2 regions of the Streptomyces sp. CC0208 genome follow, and region 2 is predicted to be linked to the other one. Evidence: riboswitches for the same ligand, from Rfam matches in the RefSeq annotation. Region 2 holds a riboswitch; the other holds the start of a gene.

Region 1 (4,261 bases), 1.2 Mb from region 2:
CACGCGTGTGGCCCGCGCAGGTGCTCGGCACGTACTGCCTCGGCGGCACCCTCACCTCCCGCCTGGACCGCGTCCTGCGCGAGGAGAAGGGCTACACCTACGGCGTACGGTCGTTCGGCCAGGTCCTCAGGTCCGCCCCGGACGGCTCGGGCGCCGCGATGCTCGCCATCAGCGGCTCGGTCGACACCCCGAACACCGGTCCCGCCCTGGACGACCTGTGGAAGGTGCTGCGCACGCTCGCCGAGAGCGGTCTCACCGACGCGGAGCGCGATGTCGCCGTACAGAACCTCGTCGGTGTGGCACCGCTCAAGTACGAGACGGCCGCGGCCGTCGCGAGCACGCTGGCCGACCAGGTCGAGCAGCACCTGCCCGACGACTACCAGGCGACGCTTTACCAGCAGCTCGCCGCGACCGGCACCGTCGAGGCCACCGCCGCCGTCGTGAACGCCTTCCCGGTGGACCGGCTGGTGACGATCCTGGTCGGCGACGCGGCCGCCATCAAGGAGCCCGTCGAAGCCCTCGGCATCGGCGAAGTCAAGGTCGTGACGGCCGAGTAGAGGCAACCAGGCCTCGAAGGGGCCCTGGTGACGCGAGCGTCACCAGGGCCCCTTCGACACCCAACTCACTTAGATGTCCGAATTGGGCAGGAGGTTGCCTGTCTGCCCTGTGGGATGCGCTACAAACACCCTGATCGGTTTGGGGATTGAAAGCAGGCCCGCTTAGCGTCCTCTGGGCTGTCCGTCAGGCACTGCGCCGCGCCCGCGGCACCGGACAGTCATCGCCGAGTCCCCGTAGGCGCGAGCCAGGGGAGCCGGGGACCCACCGTCCCTGGGGTGAATCGGACGCCCGCGCACCGCGAGGGGGTCCGTAGGAGACCTTCCTGCTCCGAACCCGTCAGCTAACCCGGTAGGCGAGAAGGAAGGAAAGGATCAGCCACCACATGGCGTTCACCTGCGCCACCGGGAAGCACCGTCGTCCCAGCCGCATGAAGCGCACGACCGCCCGCGCCGCAGGCGTCGCGGCCCTTGCCACCACCGGCGTCATCGGCGTCGTCGCCGCCCCCGCGCTCGCCGCCGACAACTCCGTCGAGCAGACCGGTCTCATGCCCGTCGTCACCGTCGGCGACTCCCTCGCGGACCAGCTCGGCGCCCAGGCCGAGGCCCAGGCCCAGGCCGCCGCACAGAAGAAGGCGGCGGCGGAGGCCAAGCGGAAGGCCGAGGCGCGTGCCAAGGAGATACGCGAGGCCAAGGAGCGCGCCGCCCGTGAGGCCGAGCGCAAGCGTCTCAACGCCTTCGTCGCCCCGATCTCCGGCTCCTACGTCTCCACCGGCTACAAGACCGGCGGCTCGCTGTGGTCCTCCGGCAGCCACACCGGTGTCGACTTCCACGCCGCCAGCGGCACCTCCGTGCACGCGGTCGGCCGCGGCACCGTCGTGGAGACGGGCTGGGGCGGGTCGTACGGGAACCAGATCGTGATCAGGATGGCCGACGGCACGTACACCCAGTACGGCCACCTGTCGTCCATCGGCGTCTCGGTCGGCCAGTCGGTCACCCCCGGCCAGCAGATCGGCCTCTCCGGCGCGACCGGCAACGTCACCGGACCGCACCTGCACTTCGAGGCGCGCACCAGCCCGGAGTACGGCTCGGACATCGACCCCGTCTCCTACCTGCGGTCGCACGGCGTGAACGTCTGACGACCCGTCGCGCACACTCCGCGAGACCCCGGCTCCCCGAGCCGGGGTTTCGTCGTTTCCAGCGCCCCGTTGTCCAAAAAATATCCCTGGATTCCGGTCCGCCGTCGGAAATTCCCGCTCATTGCAATAGAGTCACTGAACACACGTCAATCGGCGACGTTTCACGGGGATTAAGACGGAGGTCGGACATGCGTATTCCGGCGCACTCGGTATGCACGGCGATCCGGGACGACATCGTCGCCGGTGTCCACGAGCGCGGGAGCCGGCTCACCGAGGAACTGCTCGCCCGTCGCTACGGCGTCTCCCGCGTCCCCGTCCGCGAGGCCCTGCGCACCCTGGAGGCCGAGGGCTTCGTGGTGACGCGGCGGCACGCGGGCGCGTGCGTGGCGGAACCGACCGAGCAGGAGGGCGCCGACCTCCTGGAGATGCGCATGCTCCTCGAACCGCTCGGCGCCACCCGGGCCGCCCAGCGGCGCACCGAGGCCCACCTGAAGGTGCTGCGCGGCCTGGTCAGGCTGGGCCAGGAGCGGGCCAGGCGGGGCAACAGCGACGATCTGCGCTCCCTGGGGGGCTGGTTCCACGAGACGCTCGCGCAGGCCTCCGGCAGCCCCGCGCTGACCTCGATGCTGACCCAGCTGCGGCACAAGATCGCCTGGATGTACGTCGTGGACGCACCCGCCAACCCGGTGGAGTCCTGGGCGGAGCACGGCGCCATCGTGGACGCGGTGGCACGCGGGGACGCCGAGCGAGCGCGGGCGATCACGGCACTGCACACCGAGCGCTCGGGTGTGGTGCACCGGCTGCGGTTCACCTCCGGGCCGGAGCGCGCGGACCGTGTGAGGACCTCGCAACATCCTGTAAACGTGACGGGTGTGCGGCATTAACACGGGCGCCGTATACAAAGAAGAGTAATTCGCGGGGGAGTATTTCTGCTGCCCGCAAAAGGGAAAGCGAAGGGCCCGCCCGATAATTCGGACGAGCCCCTCGGTGCTTTTCGGGAGACCCGAAATCAGACGGTCTCGGGAAGCTCCTCGAGTCCCTCGGCGACCAGCTTCGCGAGCCGGTCGAGGGCCGCGTCCGCGCCCTCGGCGTCGGAGGCGAGGACGATCTCCTCGCCGCCCTGGGCGCCCAGGCCGAGAACGGCCAGCATGGAGGCCGCGTTGACGGGGTTGCCGTCGGCCTTGGCGATCGTCACCGGGATACCTGCGGCCGTGGCGGCCCGGACGAAGATGGAAGCGGGGCGGGCGTGGAGGCCCTCGGCCCAGCCGACGTTGACGCGGCGCTCAGCCATGTGATGCTGCCCTTCGGTTCTCAAGGTTGTCTAGACCAGTTTCCCACACGTGAAGTGTCTCCGGAGAGGACCCGAAGTCCCTCCGGGGCGATCGTCGGACCGCGGCCTCGGTCCGACGTCCGTCCTCGCGCGTTCTCCACAGACTGCCTCGCGCCGTTGTCGTACGCGAGCCGTACGCTGGGGCCCATGCAGAGCGCGTCGGACCGGCACGAGTACCCCGCCCACTGGGAAGCCGACGTGGTGCTGCGCGACGGCGGCACCGCACGCATCCGGCCCATCACCGTCGACGACGCCGATCGCCTGGTCAGCTTCTACGAGCAGGTCTCGGACGAGTCGAAGTACTACCGCTTCTTCGCGCCCTACCCGCGCCTGTCCGCCAAGGACGTCCACCGCTTCACGCACCACGACTTTGTGGACCGGGTGGGTCTCGCCGCCACGGTCGGCGGCGAGTTCATCGCCACCGTACGCTACGACCGCATCGGCGCCGACGGCATGGCCGCCTCGGCTCCCGCCGACGAGGCCGAGGTCGCCTTCCTCGTGCAGGACGCCCACCAGGGGCGCGGTGTGGCCTCCGCCCTCCTCGAACACATCGGGGCCGTCGCCCGTGAGCGCGGCATCCGGCGCTTCGCCGCCGAGGTGCTGCCCGCCAACGTCAAGATGATCAAGGTGTTCACCGATGCCGGGTACACCCAGAAGCGCAGCTTCGAGGACGGCGTCGTACGCCTGGAGTTCGACCTGGAGCCCACCGACCGCTCGCTCGCGGTGCAGTACGCGCGCGAACAGCGCGCCGAGTCGCGGTCCGTGCAGCGGCTGCTCACCCCCGGGTCCGTCGCCGTCGTAGGCGTCGGACGGGCTCCCGGCGGTGTGGGCCGCAGCGTGCTCGGCAACATCAGGGACTACGGCTTCACCGGTCGCCTGTACGCCGTGAACAAGGCGTTCCCCGAGGAGCAGAAGGACCTCGACGGCATCCCCGCACACCGCTCGGTGGGGGACATCGACGGCCCCGTCGACGTCGCGGTCCTCGCCGTACCGGCCGAGCACGTCCCCGAGGTCGTCGCCGAGTGCGGGGCACATGGCGTCCAGGGGCTCGTCGTGCTCTCCGCCGGGTACGCCGAGAGCGGCCCCGAAGGGCGCGAGCGCCAGCGCGAACTCGTGCGGCACGCACGCGCGTACGGCATGCGGATCATCGGCCCGAACGCCTTCGGGGTCATCAACACCAACCCGGACGTCCGCCTCAACGCCTCGCTGGCCCCCGAGACCCCCCGCCCCGGCCGGAT
Region 2 (4,261 bases):
GCCCGGGGTCCGGAGCCACGGCACGTCCGCGGCGGCGGAGACCGACAGGGTCGCGACCGCCGTCATCCCCATGGGGAACACGGTGGCCCAGCGGCGCACGTCGTAGCGCGGTCGCGGCCGTACGCACTCGGCGACGAGCAGGACGGCGTACCAGGCCAGGGCGAGCACCAGCAGGGCGACGGTCACCGCGCGCAGGACGCCGTGGTCGTCGTCGTTCCACAGGTACAGGCGCGCGCTGTCGGCGGCGAGGAGTCCCGAGCCGGCGAGCGCCGAGATGGCGAGCGCGCCGCCCGCGATCCACTGGTCGCCCGGTCCGACCAGCACCTGGCGCAGATCGAAGAGGTGGAGCGCGACGCCGTAGAGGACCAGGCCGAGCCAGAACAACACGAGCGCCGTGTGCGCGAGCCAGGCCGCCGACTCCGCCGCGGCGAGCGTGGCGCACAGGACCGCGAGACCCTGGGCGGCCACACAGCACAGGAACACCCCGCCGGGCAGCCTCCGCTTCCAGTGCCTCACGACGAGCACCGTCAGCACCGGCCACAGCAGCGCGGACAGCGCCAGCAGCGTCTCGGCGAGGGTCTGCCGGCCAAGCATGGAGAAACGGGTGCCGAGCACGGTGGTCGCCGCCACGGCCGTCAGGCCGCCCGGTGACCTGGCCTCCGCGGCCCAGCGCGCGCGCTCCCTCAGCAGTCCTGCGGCGAACTCGGCGGCCAGCCCCAGCCAGGCCACGCAACCGAGCACCAGGGCGATGCGCGACAGCGTCTCGTGGCCGGTCAGATGGAGCCCCACCGACACGATGCCGGTCGCCATCACCGCGGCCCCGGCTTCGGGCGGGCGCCGCGTCCACCAGGCGCGCAGGGGGGAGTGGGGGGAGGTACCGGGCATGGGTCGATGCTAGGAAGCTCCCCGCGCCGTGCGAGCGGGGCGCGCACGCGCGTGCGGGGAAATGCACGCGAGTGCGGGCTCCGCGGGACGGCGCCTCAGGCCGGGCGGACCACGCTGTGGATCCCCGACTCGCCGTCGTAGTAGATCGACTCCTCGCGGACGTACGCGCCCGGCTTGGGGGCGTGGATCATCATGCCGTTGCCGATGTAGAGGCCCACGTGGCTGATGTCGTCGTAGAAGAAGACCAGGTCACCGGGCTGTGCGTCGGCCAGGGCGACCGTGGTGCCGGCGTTGACCTGGTCGTAGGTGACACGGGGGAGGTCGACCCCGGCGGCCTTCCAGGCGGCCTGGGTGAGCCCTGAGCAGTCGTAGGAGCCGGGGCCGGTGGCGCCCCAGACGTACGGCTTGCCGACCTGCGCGCGGGCGAACGCGAGGGCCTTGGCTGCTTTGGTGGCGTACGAGGAGTCGGGCGCCGTCGGCGTGCTCTCCTGCGGGGCGGTGGCCTCCTGCGCGGCTCCTTGTGCGGCCTTCTCCGCTGCCGCCTGCTGCTGCGCCAGCTGCGCCGCCTTGCGGTCCGCCTCCTGCTGCTTGCGCCGCTCGATCGCCGCGAGCCGTGCCTTCTCCTGGGCGGTCAGCTCCGACAGCAGCTCGCGCGCGTCGGCGAGCTTCTTCTGGACGGTCGCCTTGGCGGTCTTCAGGTCGCTCTGCGTCTCGGTGAGCGCCTGAAGGCTCTGGGAGGCCTCCTCGCGCTTCTTCATCGTCGCGGACTGCTCGGAGACGTAGTCGTCGACGGCGCCCTTCTGGCGGCTCGTCAAGCGGCCCATCAGCTGGGTCTGGTCGAAGTAGTCCTGCGGGGTGTCGGCGAGCAGGAAGGTCGCCGTGCCGGGCGCGGCGGCGCCGGTGCGGTACTGGGCCGCGGCGAAGGAACCGAGTTCCTCCCGTGCCTCGTTGAGCGTCTGGGTGCGCCTGGCGACGTCCTCGAGGAGCGTGTCCACCTGCTTGCGCTGCTTGGTGGTCCTCTCCTTGGCGGCGTTGTAGGTGTCGGTCGCCGACTCGGCCTGGCGGTAGAGGTCGTCGACCTTCTTCTCGACCTCTTCGAGACTCGGCTTGTCATCGGCCGGCGCGGCGTTCGCCGACTGGGACAGCAGGGCCACGGAGGTGAGGGCGGCCGTCGCGAGGGCCGGGGTCCGTATGCCTGCTGCGCGCGTACCGACGGGACGCGACTTGCGGTGCGACGCCAAGGGAGGCGACTCCTTCCCGTACTCCGCCTACCGGGTTAGCTGTCGGGTTCGGGCGAGGTGCTTCGGAAGGTTTGCCCTACGGCGCTCCCGTGCGCGGGAGTCGGCCGATTCACCCCGGGTTCGGTGGGTCCCCGGCTCCGGGCGCGCGGCGGCGCTGCGGACTCGGCGGAGGCCGTGCGGCCCGGCGGGGTTCGCCGGTGGGGGTCGTACGGCCTGTCCGGAACGGTAGCCAACTGGTGTGGCCCGTGTGAAGGTTGATGTGCGATATGCCCGATACATTTTCGTGACCTTCGTCCCGGGCGTCGCCCCGCGTGACCAACCCGGGGCGATCTGCGCTGATTCGGGCCTGTTTCCTCCGGGGGCGAGGGTGAGGCGGAGCGGGACGGCCGTGCCGTTGGAGGCAGGCCGGCGCCCGCCTGATCCGCCGCCGCGGTGTTCGGGCCCGACGCGAGCCGGGGTGACCAAGGTCTCGCGCGACGAGCGCAGGCACCTGCGGGTGCCGTTCCCGGCGGGCGTCGCCGTCGGTGTCCCTGCGGTGGCCGTGCGGTGGCCGTGCGGCGGCCGTGCGGCGGCCGTACCCGCGTCTCGGTCCGGTCGGTCGCGGACAGCGGTCGGGGGCGCCGGAGGGCAGGTCCGGAAGATCATCGGCTGCTGATACCGGTGGATGTTCTCAGGGCGGCGGCGGTCTGTCAGTGGGGCACCCTAGACTCGGAGAGCGATGAGCAGCCTCTTTGACGACAGCTTCCTGGCGGACCTCCAGGCCCCTCGGGCCCACGGGGAAGAACCGCCGCCGCCCGAGGACGAGCACGTACCGGAGCAGGTTCCGGACGACCTGTTCGGCGGCAAGTTCGACGTGCCCCCGGAGCGGGACTCCTACTACCGCGACGGTGCCCCGCGCCCGGTGGTGGACCCGGCCGCCCTCCTGGAGGGGCTGAACGAGAACCAGCGCGCGGCCGTCGTGCACTCCGGCACCCCGCTGCTCATCGTGGCCGGTGCCGGCTCCGGCAAGACCCGGGTGCTCACCCACCGCATCGCCCACCTCCTCGGCGAGCGCAATGTCCACCCGGGCCAGATCCTCGCGATCACCTTCACCAACAAGGCCGCGGGCGAGATGAAGGAGCGCGTCGAGCAGCTCGTCGGCCCGCGCGCGAACGCGATGTGGGTGATGACCTTCCACAGCGCGTGTGTGCGGATCCTCAGGCGGGAGTCGAAGAAGCTCGGGTTCACCTCCTCCTTCTCGATCTACGACGCCGCCGACTCCAAGCGCCTCATGGCCCTGGTCTGCCGCGACCTGGACCTCGACCCCAAGCGGTACCCGCCGAAGTCCTTCAGCGCCAAGATCAGCAACCTGAAGAACGAGCTGATCGACGAGGAGGACTTCGCCGCCCAGGCCACGGACGGCTTCGAGAAGACCCTCGCCCAGGCCTACGCCATGTACCAGTCGCGCCTGCGCGAGGCGAACGCCCTCGACTTCGACGACCTGATCATGACGACGGTCAACCTGCTCCGGGCGTTCCCCGATGTCTCCGAGCACTACCGCCGCCGCTTCAGGCATGTCCTGGTCGACGAGTACCAGGACACCAACCACGCGCAGTACGCCCTGGTCAGGGAGCTGGTCGGGACCTCCGAGCACCCTGTGGACGTACCGCCGAGCGAGCACGACCTGCCGCCCGCCGAGCTCTGTGTCGTGGGTGACGCCGACCAGTCGATCTACGCCTTCCGCGGCGCGACCATCCGCAACATCCTCCAGTTCGAGGAGGACTACCCCAACGCGACGACGATCCTCCTGGAGCAGAACTACCGCTCCACCCAGACGATCCTCACCGCCGCCAACGCCGTCATCGAGCGCAACGAGTCCCGCCGCCCCAAGAACCTGTGGACCAACGCGGGCGCGGGCGCGCGCATCACCGGCTATGTCGCCGACACCGAGCACGACGAGGCGCAGTTCGTCGCCGACGAAATTGACCGCCTCACGGACGCGGGCGATGCGAAGGCCGGCGATGTCGCCGTCTTCTACCGCACCAACGCCCAGTCCCGTGTCTTCGAAGAGGTCTTCATCCGCGTCGGCCTGCCCTACAAGGTCGTCGGCGGCGTCCGCTTCTACGAGCGCAAGGAGGTCCGGGACGTCCTGGCCT

The links. A riboswitch is a leader RNA that binds a small molecule or an ion and turns the genes downstream of it on or off. The one in region 2 is predicted to bind cyclic di-AMP.
Region 1: it holds a riboswitch for cyclic di-AMP, as region 2 does, so the genes downstream of both, D1369_RS10365 (M23 family metallopeptidase) here and D1369_RS15635 (C40 family peptidase) in region 2, are expected to answer to the same signal.

The regions. Positions count from the first base shown of each region.
Region 1 is NZ_CP031969.1:2,295,953-2,300,213, reverse strand. Features, by position in the region: gene D1369_RS10370 (pitrilysin family protein) at 1-557, shown strand, start outside; cyclic di-AMP (ydaO/yuaA leader) riboswitch at 770-927, shown strand; gene D1369_RS10365 (M23 family metallopeptidase) at 941-1,693, shown strand; gene D1369_RS10360 (GntR family transcriptional regulator) at 1,882-2,577, shown strand; gene D1369_RS10355 (HPr family phosphocarrier protein) at 2,703-2,984, opposite strand; gene D1369_RS10345 (bifunctional GNAT family N-acetyltransferase/acetate--CoA ligase family protein) at 3,171-4,261, shown strand, end outside.
Region 2 is NZ_CP031969.1:3,472,015-3,476,275, reverse strand. Features, by position in the region: gene D1369_RS15640 (tellurite resistance/C4-dicarboxylate transporter family protein) at 1-885, opposite strand, end outside; gene D1369_RS15635 (C40 family peptidase) at 981-2,126, opposite strand; cyclic di-AMP (ydaO/yuaA leader) riboswitch at 2,135-2,304, opposite strand; gene pcrA (DNA helicase PcrA) at 2,845-4,261, shown strand, end outside.